Regions from separate parts of the Halobacillus sp. SY10 genome, predicted to be linked through region 2. Evidence: riboswitches for the same ligand, from Rfam matches in the RefSeq annotation. Region 2 holds a riboswitch; each other region holds the start of a gene.
The links. A riboswitch is a leader RNA that binds a small molecule or an ion and turns the genes downstream of it on or off. The one in region 2 is predicted to bind S-adenosylmethionine.
Positions count from the first base shown of each region.

Region 1: linked by a shared signal. The riboswitch ahead of ACJA3J_RS11945 (methionine ABC transporter ATP-binding protein) and the one ahead of metK (methionine adenosyltransferase) in region 2 are both predicted to bind S-adenosylmethionine.
Region 3: linked by a shared signal. The riboswitch ahead of msrA (peptide-methionine (S)-S-oxide reductase MsrA) and the one ahead of metK (methionine adenosyltransferase) in region 2 are both predicted to bind S-adenosylmethionine.

Region 1 covers NZ_CP174345.1:2,337,781-2,343,018, forward strand. The annotation lists gene ACJA3J_RS11925 (3-ketoacyl-ACP reductase) at 1-218, shown strand, start outside; gene ACJA3J_RS11930 (hypothetical protein) at 341-670, opposite strand; gene ACJA3J_RS11935 (MetQ/NlpA family ABC transporter substrate-binding protein) at 894-1,718, opposite strand; gene ACJA3J_RS11940 (methionine ABC transporter permease) at 1,741-2,403, opposite strand; gene ACJA3J_RS11945 (methionine ABC transporter ATP-binding protein) at 2,363-3,406, opposite strand; SAM riboswitch class I at 3,490-3,594, opposite strand; gene ACJA3J_RS11950 (iron-containing alcohol dehydrogenase family protein) at 3,738-4,811, shown strand; gene ACJA3J_RS11955 (NAD(FAD)-utilizing dehydrogenase) at 4,816-5,238, opposite strand, start outside.
Region 2 covers NZ_CP174345.1:3,159,241-3,164,478, forward strand. The annotation lists gene ACJA3J_RS16190 (tetraprenyl-beta-curcumene synthase family protein) at 1-615, opposite strand, end outside; gene ACJA3J_RS16195 (alpha/beta hydrolase) at 672-1,448, opposite strand; gene ACJA3J_RS16200 (gamma carbonic anhydrase family protein) at 1,508-2,023, shown strand; gene metK (methionine adenosyltransferase) at 2,090-3,286, opposite strand; SAM riboswitch class I at 3,570-3,680, opposite strand; gene pckA (phosphoenolpyruvate carboxykinase (ATP)) at 4,630-5,238, shown strand, end outside.
Region 3 covers NZ_CP174345.1:828,533-833,770, forward strand. The annotation lists gene ACJA3J_RS04155 (DinB family protein) at 1-224, opposite strand, end outside; gene ACJA3J_RS04160 (AIM24 family protein) at 653-1,345, shown strand; SAM riboswitch class I at 1,517-1,638, shown strand; gene msrA (peptide-methionine (S)-S-oxide reductase MsrA) at 1,760-2,233, shown strand; gene ACJA3J_RS04170 (ion channel) at 2,281-2,685, opposite strand; gene eutH (ethanolamine utilization protein EutH) at 2,830-3,948, shown strand; gene ACJA3J_RS04180 (peroxiredoxin-like family protein) at 3,972-4,625, shown strand; gene ACJA3J_RS04185 (ribonuclease H-like YkuK family protein) at 4,947-5,238, opposite strand, start outside.

The DNA of each region.
Region 1 (5,238 bases), 820 kb from region 2:
CCTTGATGCAGGAAGTGAGAAGGGACAACATCCGCGTCTTCACATTGAATCCGAGTCTCGTCGCTACAGAACTCGCTCTAGGCGAAGACATGGAAGGACAGGATAAAGAGAAGTACATGCAGCCGGAGGATCTTGCTGAATACATGGTCTCTCAATTGAAATTACACCCTCGTATTTTCATCAAGCAGTCGCTTCAATGGGCGACCAATCCTTTTTAAGTTTTATCCTGGCAGCATCAACAACTCTTTTACATTGAAGATAATAAAGGAAACGAAAAACGCTTGGATTTTTAACAACCAAGCGTTTTCTTTTTCTATACATAAACAAACAACCCAAAAGTTCAACCAGTAAAATAATCTTTGTAATAGATGATTGTGATGATAAGCGCTACCATGGTGTATACGACCGCGGTATAAAATACAACCGTGGGGTTAAATTTCTGTTTTTCCTCTTCGATCTTCAATCCAGTCCGGGCCTGGACCCCCAACCTGACCGTATTGGAAGCGAAACCACCTTTTGAATTAAAGAACCACACGATGGTCATGACTACAACGCCAAGCAAAAAGGAATACTCAATAAATTCACCGCTAAAAAAAGAAGCGACTCCGTAATTGATCAGTACCATGACAAAGACAGTAACGATTGCCCAAATGATATTCTTTCCTATCATCATCCCCTCCAACTATGTATCTTATTGACTGCTTTATTTACTTTACGAAGGAAAAGACGGAAAGTTTCGAATATTTTCATAAAATCATTGAGGATAATAACCTATCAAAGAAGAAGAAAAGTCAAAACCATGAGTGCTTTACAGTGCCGTATTTTACGATTCATCCCGCCCTATTGAGAAATTACCATAAAAAAGGCTGACGAATGGACGTCAGCCTTCCTTTCTATTCTCTCATCCACTGTGGTTTCCCGAAACCTTTGAATTCTTCATCGATGATCTTTTCAAACTCCTCTGACTCCACAACTTCTTTAATATCTTTCACAAACTGTGCATCAAGATCTTCCGTTTTCACGGCTACACGGTTACGGTAATCATCAGGCATGTCTTCCAGAGCCAGTGCATTCAGGAGATCCATTCCCGCAGCCAATGCGTAGTTTCCTGGGACCATGGACAAATCTTCGCTATCGACTAGACGCGGCAGTTGTCCTGCTTCCACTTCGACAAACTGGATATCCTTTTTATTTTTCGTAATATCGTTCAATGATGCGCGTAATGGATCGACGCTGTCATCGACCTCAACAAGACCTTCATCCTCAAGCACAATCAATGCACGAGCAAGGTTTGTCGGATCGTTCGGTACGCCCATCGTGCTTCCTTCTTCAATACTTCCGATATCCTCGTATGTATTGGAATAGATTCCCATCGGGGCTGTTGGTACAATGATGACTTCAGATAGATCCAGGTTGTTTTCTTTCGCGAAAGACTCTAAATAAATTTTATGCTGAAAAAGGTTTGCATCCAAATCTCCGTTTGCAAGGGCTTTGTTGGGCTGGACATAATCAGTGAATTCCTTGTTCGTCACTTCGTATCCCTTTTCTTCTAATAGTGGAGCAATCGCTTTCGTGACCATATCACTGTAGGGTCCGGCAGTAGCACCGAAGCGAATCGTTTCTTTTCCAGAAGCATCTGCACTTTCTTCTTCTTCCCCGCATGCAGCGAGAAATGCGATCGATAATAAAGTGACGCCTAATAAAATGATTTTTTTCATGATGGTTCCTCCTAAATATGATTCAATTCTTTTTCACAGTTTTGGCAATATAATCGCCGGTGTATTGCACGATTTGGACGAGGACAATAAGCAGGATGACGGTCGTGAACATGACAAAGTTATCGTAGCGATAGTAACCATATCGAATCGCCAAGTCCCCGATTCCGCCTCCTCCGATAGCTCCTGCCATGGCGGAATATCCAATTAAACTGATAGCAGTTATAGTCAACCCGCTGATCAGCCCGGGTTTAATTTCAGGGAAAATGATATCCTTGATGATCAGCCAAGGGGAAGCTCCGCAGGCAATGGCTGCTTCAATCACCCCTTTGTCAATGTCCCGTGCAGACGATTCCACGATCCTTGCGTAAAAAGGGATGGCAGCAACCGAAAGCGCGACCGAAGCTGCTACAGGACCGGTCGTCGTCCCAATCAAGAAATTAGTAAAAGGGAATAAGAACACTAACAAAATAATGAACGGGACCGAACGAATTAAGTTCACCACGACGCCCACGATGCTTTTAATGGTGCGATTCTCGAGAAACAAATCCCGGTCCGTCACAAACAAGAGCAACCCGAGCGGAAGGCCTGCGATTAAAGCGACGACCAGTCCAATGCCTACCATGATCAGTGTTTCGATGAATGATTTATTCAGCTCTGGCCAGAGATTGATCAGCTGATCGATCATCTTGCAGCACCTCCACTTCTCCAAGCTTTTCTTTCAAATCTTGTATGGCACGGTGGACAACTTTTTGTTCTCCTGTCAATTCCATCACAAAGGTACCGAGAGCCTGGTCTTGAATGTAATCGATCTTCCCATGCAGAATATTGGCCCGTACGTTATACCCCTGTAAGAGATCTGACACAATCGATTCGTTGGCCGAGTCCCCTTTGAACGTCATATGTACGATGGTCCCTTTCCTTTCTGAAAGGATCTTTTCCGGGATACGGAAGTCAATCACCGTTTGGATGAAGCGTTTCGTCAATTCGTTTTCAGGAGCAGCGAAGATTTCATATGTAGAACCCTGCTCAACAATTTTTCCGTCTTCCATAACGGCGCAACGGTCGCAGATTTCCTTGACGACCTCCATCTCATGGGTGATCAGGACGATGGTAAGGCCGAGTTCACGATTGATCCTTTTCAACAAGTTCAAAATTGATTGCGTCGTATTCGGATCAAGTGCTGAGGTCGCTTCATCACACAAAAGCACCTTGGGATCATTGGCAAGCGCTCTCGCAATGCTCACCCTCTGCTTCTGCCCTCCACTCAACTGGGCCGGATATTGATCGGCTTTATCTGAGAGACCGACAAGCTCCAATAATTCCTGTGCCCTTCTTTTTCTTTCCTGGCGGTTGACGCCGGACGCCTTTAGAGCGAATGCCACATTTTCCAAAACGGTTTTCGCCATCGCGAGGTGAAAACCTTGAAAGATCATTCCGATTGATTGTCTGGCCTTCCTCAAGTCCCTGGAATTCAATGTCATGAGATCGATTCCATCGACCATGACCTTCCCTTCGGTCGGGCGTTCCAAAATGTTCATGCATCTTAAAAGGGTGCTCTTCCCAGCCCCGCTGTACCCGACGACTCCAAAAATTTCACCTTTTTTGATATCCAATGAGACGTCATCGACTCCGATCACGGTTTTCCCCTTGGATTGATAGACTTTGCTCAGTTGTTCCAATGAAATCATCGGCTTCCCCCCTGATTAAATAAGTTCCTACAAAAAAACTCCCGCCCTTTACGGGAGAGAGTTTCGCATGAAAGACTGCCAAACTCTTATCTCCCAGAATAGGACATTCTGAAGGATGTAGCACCACTCCATAAGGAAGGTTGCTGTGATATCTACGGGCCTTCTCCCTCCATCACTCTCGATAAGAATTTTCGTTTATGTTTTAACACTTTAACGTATGTATTAGGGTTTGTAAATAATTTTCTCAATTTTTTAAATTATATTTTTTCAACATTGACATTTAATTTTAAGGTATGGATAATAATGGGCATATCTTGAAAGGGGGATTGAGATGGAGTCTATAAATGTTCAAGGATCTCCGAATTTTTACAAGTGTGAACCCGGTATACTGAAAGAATTACCGGAACTTATCAAAGATGAGCCGTTCAAACATGGGACCATCATCCACGGAAAAGATTCATGGGCCATGGCCGAATCTTATATGCCAGAATTTCCGTTTAGCATCGGAACCATTTCGTATGACGGGGAATGCACCCATCAGGAAGTGGCAAGGATCAAGGAAAACGTCTCTCCTATTACGAACGTCTTGATCGGTGTCGGAGGCGGGAAAATTCTCGACCTCACTAAAGCGTGCGGCGAGGCGCTTGATCTTCCAGTCATCCTGATTCCTACACTCGTATCCAATTGTGCAGCCTGGACACCTTTGAGTGTGTTTTATGATGAAAATGGCAATTTCATTGAATATACGATCTACAAGAGAAGTACATACATGGTCATCGTCGACCCTGCCATGCTCGTTCATGCTCCCGTCGAATATCTCCGTGCGGGAATTGGAGATACGATTGCCAAATGGTATGAAGCCGATGTTCTGACGAGACATATAAAAGAAAAGCCTGTCCCTTTAGAAATGGCCCTTCACGCTGCAAAACTGTGTAGAGACATTCTATTCCAGGAGGGAAAAAATGCCGTGCACGGCAATGAAAAAGCTCAATGCACTACTGCATTCACACGTGTCGCTGAAACGATCATAATGGCAGGAGGTATGGTCGGAGGCTTTGGAGATGGTTACGGAAGAATATCCGGTGCCCACTCCATCCACAATGGGCTGACCAAAGTGCCAGGGGCTCATAAGTTTTTGCATGGAGAGAAAGTTGCTTACGGCATTCTCGTACAATTAGCACTCGAAGGAAAAACAGAACAAATAAAGCAGCTGATTCCTTTTTACAAATCCATGCGGCTGCCTTTATCACTCAAGGATCTGGATGCTGATTCACCGGAGGATATAGAGACAATTTCCTACTATTCCACACGGCCAAGTGAATCGATCCACCTTATGGGGATTCATGATCAAACGCAGGTGAGAGAAGCGATCCTAGCCGTTGAAAATAGCTTAGCCTCATTGTAAAAGGCTAAGCTATCATGCGGGCTAAATAAATTCCGCTCGCCGCCGCTTGAGACAGGGAGTGCGTTTCCCCGGAACAGTCCCCGATCAAGTACAAACCTGACAGCTCCGTCTCAAAATGCTCATCCGTGAAGATCTTCGCTTCATAAAATTTACTATCCACCCCATAAAGGATGGTATCCCGATCGATTTCCTCGCCAAGCAGCCCTTCCAACGCTTCAAAAAACTCAATCAGTGCCTCTATATAAAGGGACGGAACTTCTTTGCGGAGATCTCCCGCTTCTGCTTCAAGCGAGGGGTGAATAACGCCTTCGGAAAGATGGTCCGATGGTTTTCCCTCCACTAAATCTCCCAACTTTTGCGCCACAATCCTGCCCGTCCCTTGATTGATGCCGCCAATCACATGATGAGCTTCTGCCATGGCCTCTGT
Region 2 (5,238 bases):
ACAAAAAATTCCTAAAGTAGATCCGGTACATGCTGAAAATTCATACCAGCTAAGCTCTGGCCATTCTTTTTGATAGCGCTTGAACCAATTTTGTAGTCTTGGAATTCTCTCATTTTCGATTACATGCTTATGAACTTGCAGATCACCATATAACTTTCCTAACTTTATCGCTTGTTGCTTGACGGTGTGATAGTCTTCCGCCTCGGAAAGGACTTGTTGGCACGTTTTCACAAGGTCATGGAGGTATCCCCCATCTTCCTGCTCCTCACGATATTGGTAATAATCTTGTAATGGGTTACCTGGTGTCAAAGCGTCGATCATGGATTCATGCAGCATGCGGAAATCGTCAGGGTCCATGGAGGTGCTCCGGTCACAAAGGTTGTCCAAGTAGTCACTGATGGTTTGATAAGCAACGATGAAGCGAATGGCCTTTTTATGGTTGCCACGGGAGAGAACAGAGTAAATAGATCCCCCTTCACAGTGAAACGTCTTTGCTTCGATACTCGCTAATGCTTGACTTCTGAGTTCTTCGTCAGGAATCAATTTCGCCCTTTCAATCCAGTAAGACAATTCATTATGAACAGCAGGAAAAACATTTCGATACACTCTGTACATCAAAAGAATGGCGTTGCCTGGGACTGCATGTGTCAAAAGAAATCCTCCTTGCCCGTTTACTTTAGATGATCCTCTAAAAAGGAATGCGTATGTTGATAGACATCTTTCCATTCCGGCTCATTATAAATTTCATGATAAAGACCCGGCCATTGTTTATATCTTTTTTCTTTAATTTGAACTCGGTCAAACCATTCAGCTGTCTTCTCTATTCTCACCATATAATCCGCTTCAGCCTGCATTAGTAATAATGGGATATCAGGAAAGCGTTGAATATCAGAGAACGCTTCTCTCGTCGCTTTTTGAAATTCACGATACCAGCGAACAGAGACTTTATCAATAATCAAAGGATCTTGTTGAAACTCTATAATTTTGTCCTTATTACGTGTGATATATTCGGGATCTTGAGGAGCCTTGATTCTTAATGACGGAAAAAAAGTGTTTAAAATATACGACACGATTTCCAAGGGGAGACTCGCTTTTTTCAGAAGTCCCAGTGCAGGAGAAGAGAGAATGACGCCATCCACCTTTGGTTGAGCGATCTCCATCGTCCTCACAACCGCAAGGCCTCCCATACTATGACCCATTAAAAATATTTTCTTATCGGGGTCCGCCTGTTGGATCCACATCATAATGGTATTGACATAATCCTGAAAAGAACGGATGTGTCCACTCTTTCCTGAAGAACGCCCCTGACCTGGCAGATCGCCGTAAATAACAGAGTACCCATCCTTTTGTAGTTGGTCGACCAGTTCATGATACCGCCCTGAATGTTCAAAGGCTCCATGAACGAGCACAACCGTAGCACGATCATTGACTGATTCTACTTTCTTCACAGCATCTCCCTCTTTTCTTCTGCTATACTATCAATAGTAATAGTATAAGGGGGTTTTTCATGATTTGCGAATATAAAGGAAAGGTACCTGACATTCACCCGAGCGCCTATGTTGCAGAAGATGCGGTGATTACTGGGGATGTAACCATTCAAGAAAAGGCCAGTGTTTGGTTTAAGACCGTGATTAGAGGAGATGTTGCTCCCGTACATATTGGTAAGAACACGAATATTCAAGATTTAAGCCTCTTACACCAGAGTCCAGACAAGCCTTTAATCATTGAAGATGGGGTAACCGTCGGCCATCAAGTCACTCTCCATTCTGCCCATATAAAAGAAAACGCTCTGATCGGCATGGGATCTCTTATTTTGGATGGCGCTGTTATTGGAGAACAAGCTTTTATCGGAGCCGGGAGCCTTGTCCCCCCTGGGAAAGTGATTCCACCAAATACTCTCGCTTTCGGTCGTCCGGCCAAAGTCATAAGAGAACTGAATGAAGAAGACATAAAAGAACTGAACCGGATAAGAAAGAGTTATGTAGAAAAAGGGCAATATTATAAAGAAATACGAGGATCATGAGTTTACAAACCGTTCATTTTAAAGCTAAAAAACCGTTCCAAACCAAAGTTTGGAACGGTTTTTTCTTTATTGACAGCGTGCCTTCAATTCTTCCGCTTTATCTGTGCGCTCCCAAGGGAACTCCACATCTGTACGTCCAAAATGACCATAAGCAGCCGTTTGGCGATAAATAGGACGGCGCAGATCTAACATCTTGATGATGCCGGCTGGACGTAAGTCGAATAGTTCACGTACAGCTTCTACTAACTGCTCCTCAGAAACAGTACCTGTTCCATTTGTATTAATGGCAATAGAAACAGGCTGCGCCACACCGATGGCATAAGCAAGCTGAACTTCTACTGAATCCGCCAGTCCAGCAGCTACGATATTTTTCGCAACATACCGAGCAGCATAAGCAGCAGAACGGTCCACTTTCGTGGCGTCCTTACCACTGAAAGCTCCCCCGCCATGACGAGCATAGCCACCATACGTGTCCACGATGATCTTTCTTCCGGTTAGCCCGGCGTCACCTTGTGGACCTCCAATGACGAAGCGTCCGGTCGGGTTAATAAAATATTTCGTTTGTTCATCAATATATCCTTCAGGCACAATCGGCTCGATCACATATTTTTTCAAATCTGCCTGGATTTGTTGCAGCGTCACTTCTTCCGCATGCTGGGTAGAAATAACGATTGTATCCACGCGGACAGGTTGATCGTTCTCGTCGTACTCTACTGTCACTTGTGTTTTTCCATCTGGACGAAGATAATCGAGCGTGCCATCATTTCTAACATCAGATAGACGTTTAGAGAGTTTATGAGCTAAGGAGATTGGCAGAGGCATCAATTCTTTGGTTTCATTATTAGCAAAACCAAACATCAATCCCTGGTCTCCTGCACCAATCGATTCAATTTCATCATCACTCATTTTCCCTTCACGGGATTCAAGAGCAACGTCCACGCCCCCTGCGATATCAGGAGATTGTTCATCAATCGCTGTCAGGACCGCACATGTATCTGCATCAAACCCGTACTTCGCACGAGTATAACCGATATCTTTAATCGTCTGACGGACGATGGATGGAATATCCACATAAGTATTTGTACTAATCTCACCAGAAACTAATACAAGTCCCGTTGTCACTGTTGTCTCACATGCAACCCTCGCGTTGGGGTCGTTTTTTAAAATTTCATCTAAAATCGCATCAGAAATCTGGTCACAAATTTTGTCCGGATGTCCCTCGGTAACAGATTCTGATGTGAATAACCGGCGGTTTGCAGGCATTCTTAAAAACTCCTCCTTCTGTAAGTACAAAGTATTAGACGGAACTCTTTACCAGTATGTGTAGAAACTTTTATAAGTTTCATATATGTTCTTGTTGCCTCTTTTCACAACCAATGGAGCATTTACATAGGAATATCTACAGGTTATCCTGTTCGAATATATTTCTTCATTAAAGGCTCTGTTCTTATTGAGATGATGGATCGTTCTCATCCCCCTGTTTGGAAAAAAGCCTTATAAAAAGAAAAAACCTTTCCTATTCGAGGAAAGGGGCTGCTTCCTTTCGCTCTTATCGTCCAAGGAGCATGTCCTCCTTGCTTCAGGTTAGCACCGTGTCATGTCCATGACGGTTGCTGGGTTTCAAAGGGCCTGTCCCTCCACCAACTCTGGATAAGAGAGTATCCGTTCTCCGTTATCGTATCGAAAACCTTATTTAATGTCAATTGAATTCCACCTCTTTCAAAACCTATTCCTAACCCAGTAAACGTTTGAAAGAAATACACATATATTATTAGAACACTTTTTTTAATAAAAGAACAAAACTCGCTATTCCATATAAGCTCCCGATTATGGAAGACTCAGTTTCGAGATGTTTCTTTGGTTCGTTGCCGGGTGGGACGTCAGGGGTGGCTGGGAAGCTACTCGCTTTCCTGTGGAGGAGTGGCGAGCTTCCTCGGACTACGTCCTGCGGGATCTCGCCGATCTCCTTTCTCCCACGGGAGTCTCGCAGCTTCCCAACCAAGTGAGAAACGAACCCTTTCATCAAGAAGGACTGTCTTCCACTACCCCACTGTTAGAAGGAAGAATAGCTCTACATCAACCTCTCATGTTCGAAGTGACCACTGGAGATAGGTTATATTATCCGATTCACTTCAGCATACAATCAGAGTTTCCGAGAAGTGGTTTCGAGGCACTTACATGGCGGAGGGGAATGGGGAGACTCCTACCTTAAGTGTGCAGGCGCCTCGATCAGCGGCGTATGGACTGGACTGAGCTGGCGGAGATAAAGGAAACACGAAGAACGGAGTGATTCGATGTTGACTTATCGTACAGAAGCGAGGGAAGTCTCACTAGCCGCTAGGCGCCGGAACCGGATATTGAAGAGGAAGAAAGTGCATGGTGAGACCCCACAGGACGCAGTCCCTATCCACGCAACACAAGTCTCGAAACTGAGTCTTCAAGAATTCTGCCAGATTGTTGAACAAAAGAGGATGTTTGAAGTGTAATTTTTCTGAATAAATAAAATGTAAGCTTTTTCACGTATAGTATGGACTAAAGAATTCAATGTGTTATACTAATCTCACATTAGGTTGATCATAATTAATTGCAAAGGCGGGTCGACACATATGAGTACCATTAATCAAATGTCTGAACTGAATCTTTTACTTGCCCAAGAATATGTCCACCATCAGCTATCTGTTCCACACTTAGTGGAAAAGATTTTATACCGTAATGAAGGTACCCTGACAGAAAAAGGGGCCATCCAGGCAACGACGGGTACTTATACTGGTAGATCTCCGAAAGATAAATTCATCGTCCAGGATGATGTAACACGAGATAAAGTCCACTGGGGAGCTGTCAACCAGCCCATAGATGATCAAACGTTTGTAAAACTCTATCATAAAGTACTGGATTATTTAAAAGAACGGAATGAACTGTTTGTCTTTAAAGGCTATGCTGGAGCAGATGAAAAGCAGCGCCTTCCTCTTCAAGTACTTACAGAGTTCGCCTGGCACAACTTGTTCGCACAACAAATGTTCATTCGACCGGATGAACTAGAGATAGAAGATCATGAGGCGGAGTTTACTGTCGTATCAGCCCCAACCTTCAAAGCTGATCCGCAAATCGATGGAACAAACTCAGAAGCTTTCATCATGATTTCTTTTAAACACCGTATCGTTTTAATCGGCGGCACGGAATATGCAGGAGAAATTAAAAAGTCCATCTTTTCAGTC
Region 3 (5,238 bases), 2.0 Mb from region 2:
CGGTTGGTCGTCTTATGGATCGGTTTTTCTGTCGCTTGTTGTGTGTCACCTTGCTTGAGAGCCTGATTAATCTGATAAACGATTAATTGTTCCATTAAGTATAAATGTTCTAAAACTTCAAGGATGGACCAACGATCTTCTTCAGGCTTGACGGATGCTTCTTGCTCTGAAACTTCTTCAACAAAATGGAGCAGTTCATTTCTTTTTTCATCTAAGCCATACATACAGATTCTCCCTTTCAAGTGAAGTTACATCGAGTCTATCACAACTCTTATAGAAGTTTCTTTCCCTAGCACCTCCAAAAATGAAACCTTTCACACGCCCTTCCGTATGTAAAGTTAGGAAAAGGAAGATTTTTCATGACCGGGTCATACAGATTATTCCAATTGTGCGGAGGCCACGGACTAAGGCTGCATTTCAAAGAGTATGCGTCTGAGGTGTTGGATTGGTTTGACAAGCATTTGGAGGGAGAATAAAAATCCTTATTTACAGTAGGGATTTGTCCGTCTTTATTGAATAATAAATGACGAAGGCTCATTAAAATCATAGCCACTAAGATCCGAAAACTTTAGGCCTCGATTTTGATCCATCGTGGTATAGAAGCAATGAGAAAGCATAAATAATCATAGAATACGCTAAGGAGGAACAGATGATGAGTGACTACTCCATTGATGAATTTATTAGAAAAACGAAGCAGGATGAATCCGAGAATGATTACTTTGAGCTGGAGACCCCGAGAATCCTTGAGGTGAATCTACTCGATCAAGTATGGGCTAAAGCAGGCGCGATGATTTCCTATAATGGGAACATCAAATTTGAAAGAGAGGGCATCCTTGAGCATGGCGTCGGTCGTTTATTTAAAAAAGCGATGACTGGTGAAGGGAGTTCTTTAATGAAGGCTACTGGCCGTGGTCGTCTTTACCTTGCCGATCAGGGCAAGAAGATTACTATTTTTGACCTGGATAATGAAACAATCACAGTGAATGGAAACGACCTTCTGGCATTTGAGCCGAGCATTGATTGGGATATAAAACTGATGAAAAAAGTGGCCGGGATGGTTTCGGGTGGTTTATTCAATGTAACCCTCAGCGGAAGTGGACGCGTCGCGATTACTTCGCACTATGAACCATTGACGCTGCTAGTTCGTCCAGGGGAACCTGTAATCACTGACCCGCATGCTACTGTGGCCTGGTCAGGGCACTTGGAGCCGAATTTCAGAACAGACATCAGTTTCAAAACGTTGATTGGACGCGGAAGCGGGGAGTCCATTCAAATGGAGTTTGAAGGCGATGGATTCGTCATTGTTCAGCCGTTTGAAGAAGTTTACACGACAGGCCAGAACTGAGCTGAAGCGGATTTTTTTACAGACAGGCATGAGCATGTTAAGCTCTGAATACAATGAAATCAAGAAAGACAAAACTCGATGTACAATCATTTGAAATTTTTAATCTGTTTTCCTTTACTTCGTTACAAAAACGTAGTACTATGGATACTAACAAAAATAAATAACGGAAACTTCTTATCCAGAGAGGCGGAGGGACTGGCCCTTTGATGCCCGGCAACCATCGAATCAATCTACGGATTGACGAGAACGGTGCCAATTCCTGTAGAATGTATTCACATTCTAAGAGATGAGAGGATCGTGCGGATATTAGCGACCCCTTTTCTTACTGGATAAGAAAAGGGGTCTTTTCGTGTAAGCACCATAACCGTCAAGGCTCTCGATAGAAGTTGCGTTAAGGGAAAGGAAAGATGTTAAATGGCAACAGCTATTTTCGGTGCAGGATGTTTTTGGGGAGTAGAAGCGTTTTTTGAAAAATTCGAAGGGGTTACAGAAACGAAGGTCGGTTATATTGGCGGCCATCTGGATAACCCGACATACGAACAAGTCAAAGCGGGCAAGAGTGGACACGCGGAATCTGTGAAAGTGAACTACGATCCAACCGTAATCACTTATGCAGAACTTGTAAATATCTTCTTTGAAGCTCACGATCCGACTTCCCGCAACAAGCAGGGAATCGACGTTGGTCACCAATACCGTTCTGTCATTTTTTATTCGGATGCAAGCCAGAAGTACATTGCTGAAGAAAAAATTAAAGAATGGGAAGGTAAAGGGATTTTCAAACGCCCGATCGTTACAGAAGTAGAAGAGGCCACAACTTTTTATGAAGCAGAAGAGCATCACCAGAAATATTTACAAAAGCATGGATCTGCCGCATGCTCCATTGGATAATAAGAAAGGACCCTTTCGCGAGGGTCCTTTTATATAGGTAAACCTTCTTAATCTTCTTTTTGCCTGGATGCATCCATGGCTTTTAAGAAATAGGCTGTAGGGAGAAGGATGCCGATTCCCGATTCAAGCAAGGCAAAGAAACGAGCCATCCCCACAGGTAACATGTCACCATAACCTACGCTCAACAAGGTTTCCCCACTGAAGTAAAGCAAGTCCAAAAAGGTTGGTTCGACAGGTTCCCGGGATGATAAACTAGTAACTAGAATGACTCCATCTAAAGATAGCAAATAGTAGAGGACCGTAAACCCTAGTAATACACCTGTCAGTACAAAAAATAATTGAAAGAAAAGTGCCGTGCTGAAGTAGCTTTTTCTGTATGTTTTATTCGTGAAAAAGTACACGAGATTCGCTGCAATGAAAATGACCGCAACGATGAACAGAGCTTGTACCATTTCTTCTTCTCCTTTATAAAAAAATTGAATGGCTATGTTAGCGTCCACTGTGTAAAGACGAGCAAGCCATTATAGAAGAACTCCTACCCTGTGTAGAAGTTCCCGTAAACATTGATTAAAAAATGTAAGGAAGGGGCTGGGCTTTTGTGGGTTAATGACGCGATTCTAATTGTGATGTGTATTTTCATGGTATTGGGTGCCCTTGATTATTATGTGCTTAATCACCGGCTATCTCTCGGGTGGCGTTTTTACGAAGCGTTTATGATGATGGGACCACTTGCTCTTTCGATGGTAGGGATCATATCCCTAGCACCCGTACTGTCCCAGTGGCTGGCCCCTGTCATCCGCCCGTTGTTTTTATGGTTCGGGGCGGATCCTTCGATGTTTGCATCCATGATGCTTGCTATTGATATGGGTGCCTACCCTTTGGCAGAATCTCTAGCTGTGGAAGAGGAAGCGGCCACTTTTTCCTGGGCACTCCTCGGTACGATGATGGGACCGACGCTTGTTTTTACAATTCCTGTTGCGCTTACGATTGTAAAAAAAGAAGATCGGCCTTTCTTTTCAAAGGGAATTTTAGCAGGTTTAGTTACGGTTCCGATCGGATGCTTTGTCGGTGGTGCACTGGCAGGATATGAAGCGGCGTGGATGTTACGTAATTTGACGCCGGCTATCTTGCTCTCCGGCTGTATCGGGGCGGGATTATGGTTGTTCACGAACATAACGATCCGGTTATTTTCTTATTTCGGAAAAACCATTGAAATCATCATCATTACAGGTCTTGCTCTCATTATTATCGAAACGTTGACAGGGTTCGTTGTCCTGCCGGGGATGGCTCCTTTATCGGAAGGGATCATCATCGTTGGAAGGATTACCGTTACATTAGCTGGTGCTTATCCTCTTGTCGCTTTCATCAATCAGCGGGGAGAGAGATGGATAGGACAACTGAGTGAAAGGTTAGGCATGAATGCTACGTCCTTAACAGGGCTGATCGCTTCTACGGCACATCACTTACCCATGTTAGCGACGATGAAAGATATGGATGAACGAGGGAAAACGGTCAATGCTGCCTTTGCGGTGAGCGGGGCGTTTGTCATCGGCAGCCATTTTGCGTTCGTGGCTAGTGTAGAAAGGGATATGATTTTCCCAGTATTGGTTGGTAAATTAACAGCTGGGGTATTAGCCGTTGGTCTTGCCTTATGGATGACGAGAGAGAGCAAATCAGTTTCTTCGAGTGTCGCACCCCTATATAATGAAAAGTGAATCCGCTGAAAAGGAGTTTTTTCATGAAGACAGAAATGAGAAAGCATTATAACGATTACATTGAAAAATTCAAGAAAGCAACTCCTGATGAAATACAAGAAAAAATGAAGAAGGCGATTGATGAACTTGAATCTTCAAATGATGGAGAAGGTTTGTCAGCAGGAGAGAAAGCGCCAAACTTCAACTTGCCTGACGCGAAGGGGGAAACGGTCGAGCTTTATGAACAATTAAAAAGTGGACCGGTCGTCCTTACTTTTTATCGCGGAGGATGGTGTCCTTATTGCAACATGGAACTGAGAGCCTATCAGCAAATCCTAGATGAGATTCATGGAGAAGGAGCTGAATTGATTGCGATTAGTCCACAAACCCCCGATCAGTCACTGACGACACAGGAGAAAAATCAACTGAACTATCATGTGGTGAGCGACGTTGGGAATGAAGTGGCCAATCAATACAATTTAGTGTACCAATTACCAGATTACCTTGTAGAGGTATATAAAGACAAAGGGCTGCAAGTGGACAAACATAATGGCGACGAAACTTGGACCCTGCCTGTCTCCGCAACATATATCATTGATACAGATGGGACGATTTTGTATGACTATACGAAGGCTGATTATAAAGATCGAGCCGAACCGTCTGACGTTCTTGAAGAATTGAAAAAAATAAATACGTAAGAACAAAGCGCCCTCTGGATCCAGAGGGCGCTTTGGTATTTTTTGTTTTACATAAAGAGATTCAGATTCATAAAAAAGAAATAGGCAGCAAGGACAAATATCAGGATACAAGACTGCAGGCAAATCCCAAGGATGCTACATACCTTTCCGCCTAAGGCGAAACGGTATCCCGGTTCTTCGGTGGAAAGTTTACCGAGAGCTTTATTTGCAAAAAGTATCCCTACCCATCCAAGAATGATACCGATAAGAGGAAGAAAGATGGACATGATTCCAAACACACAAGAGGTAACGGCTTTTTGATACAACCATGATCACCTTCCATTACTTTGTATATCGATTGGCATAACTGCTTGCGACAATGGAATCCGGTTTGATCTTCGCTTCCATTCCGAGCGACTCGATTCTTGCCATCATTTCATTTACATAGACTCTTGTCCTGTTTCGGTCTCCACTCCCGATATCGATGTGACCTTCGATTGTAAACGTTGCTCCTTTATAAATATAAGGGAGGACGACTTCGATGAGATCATTCTTCTTCTCTTCCGTAAATAAGGCAGCCACTTGCTCCGTTAAGGACGTTTCATAGGAAATACGTTCATGCAATGTCGTCATT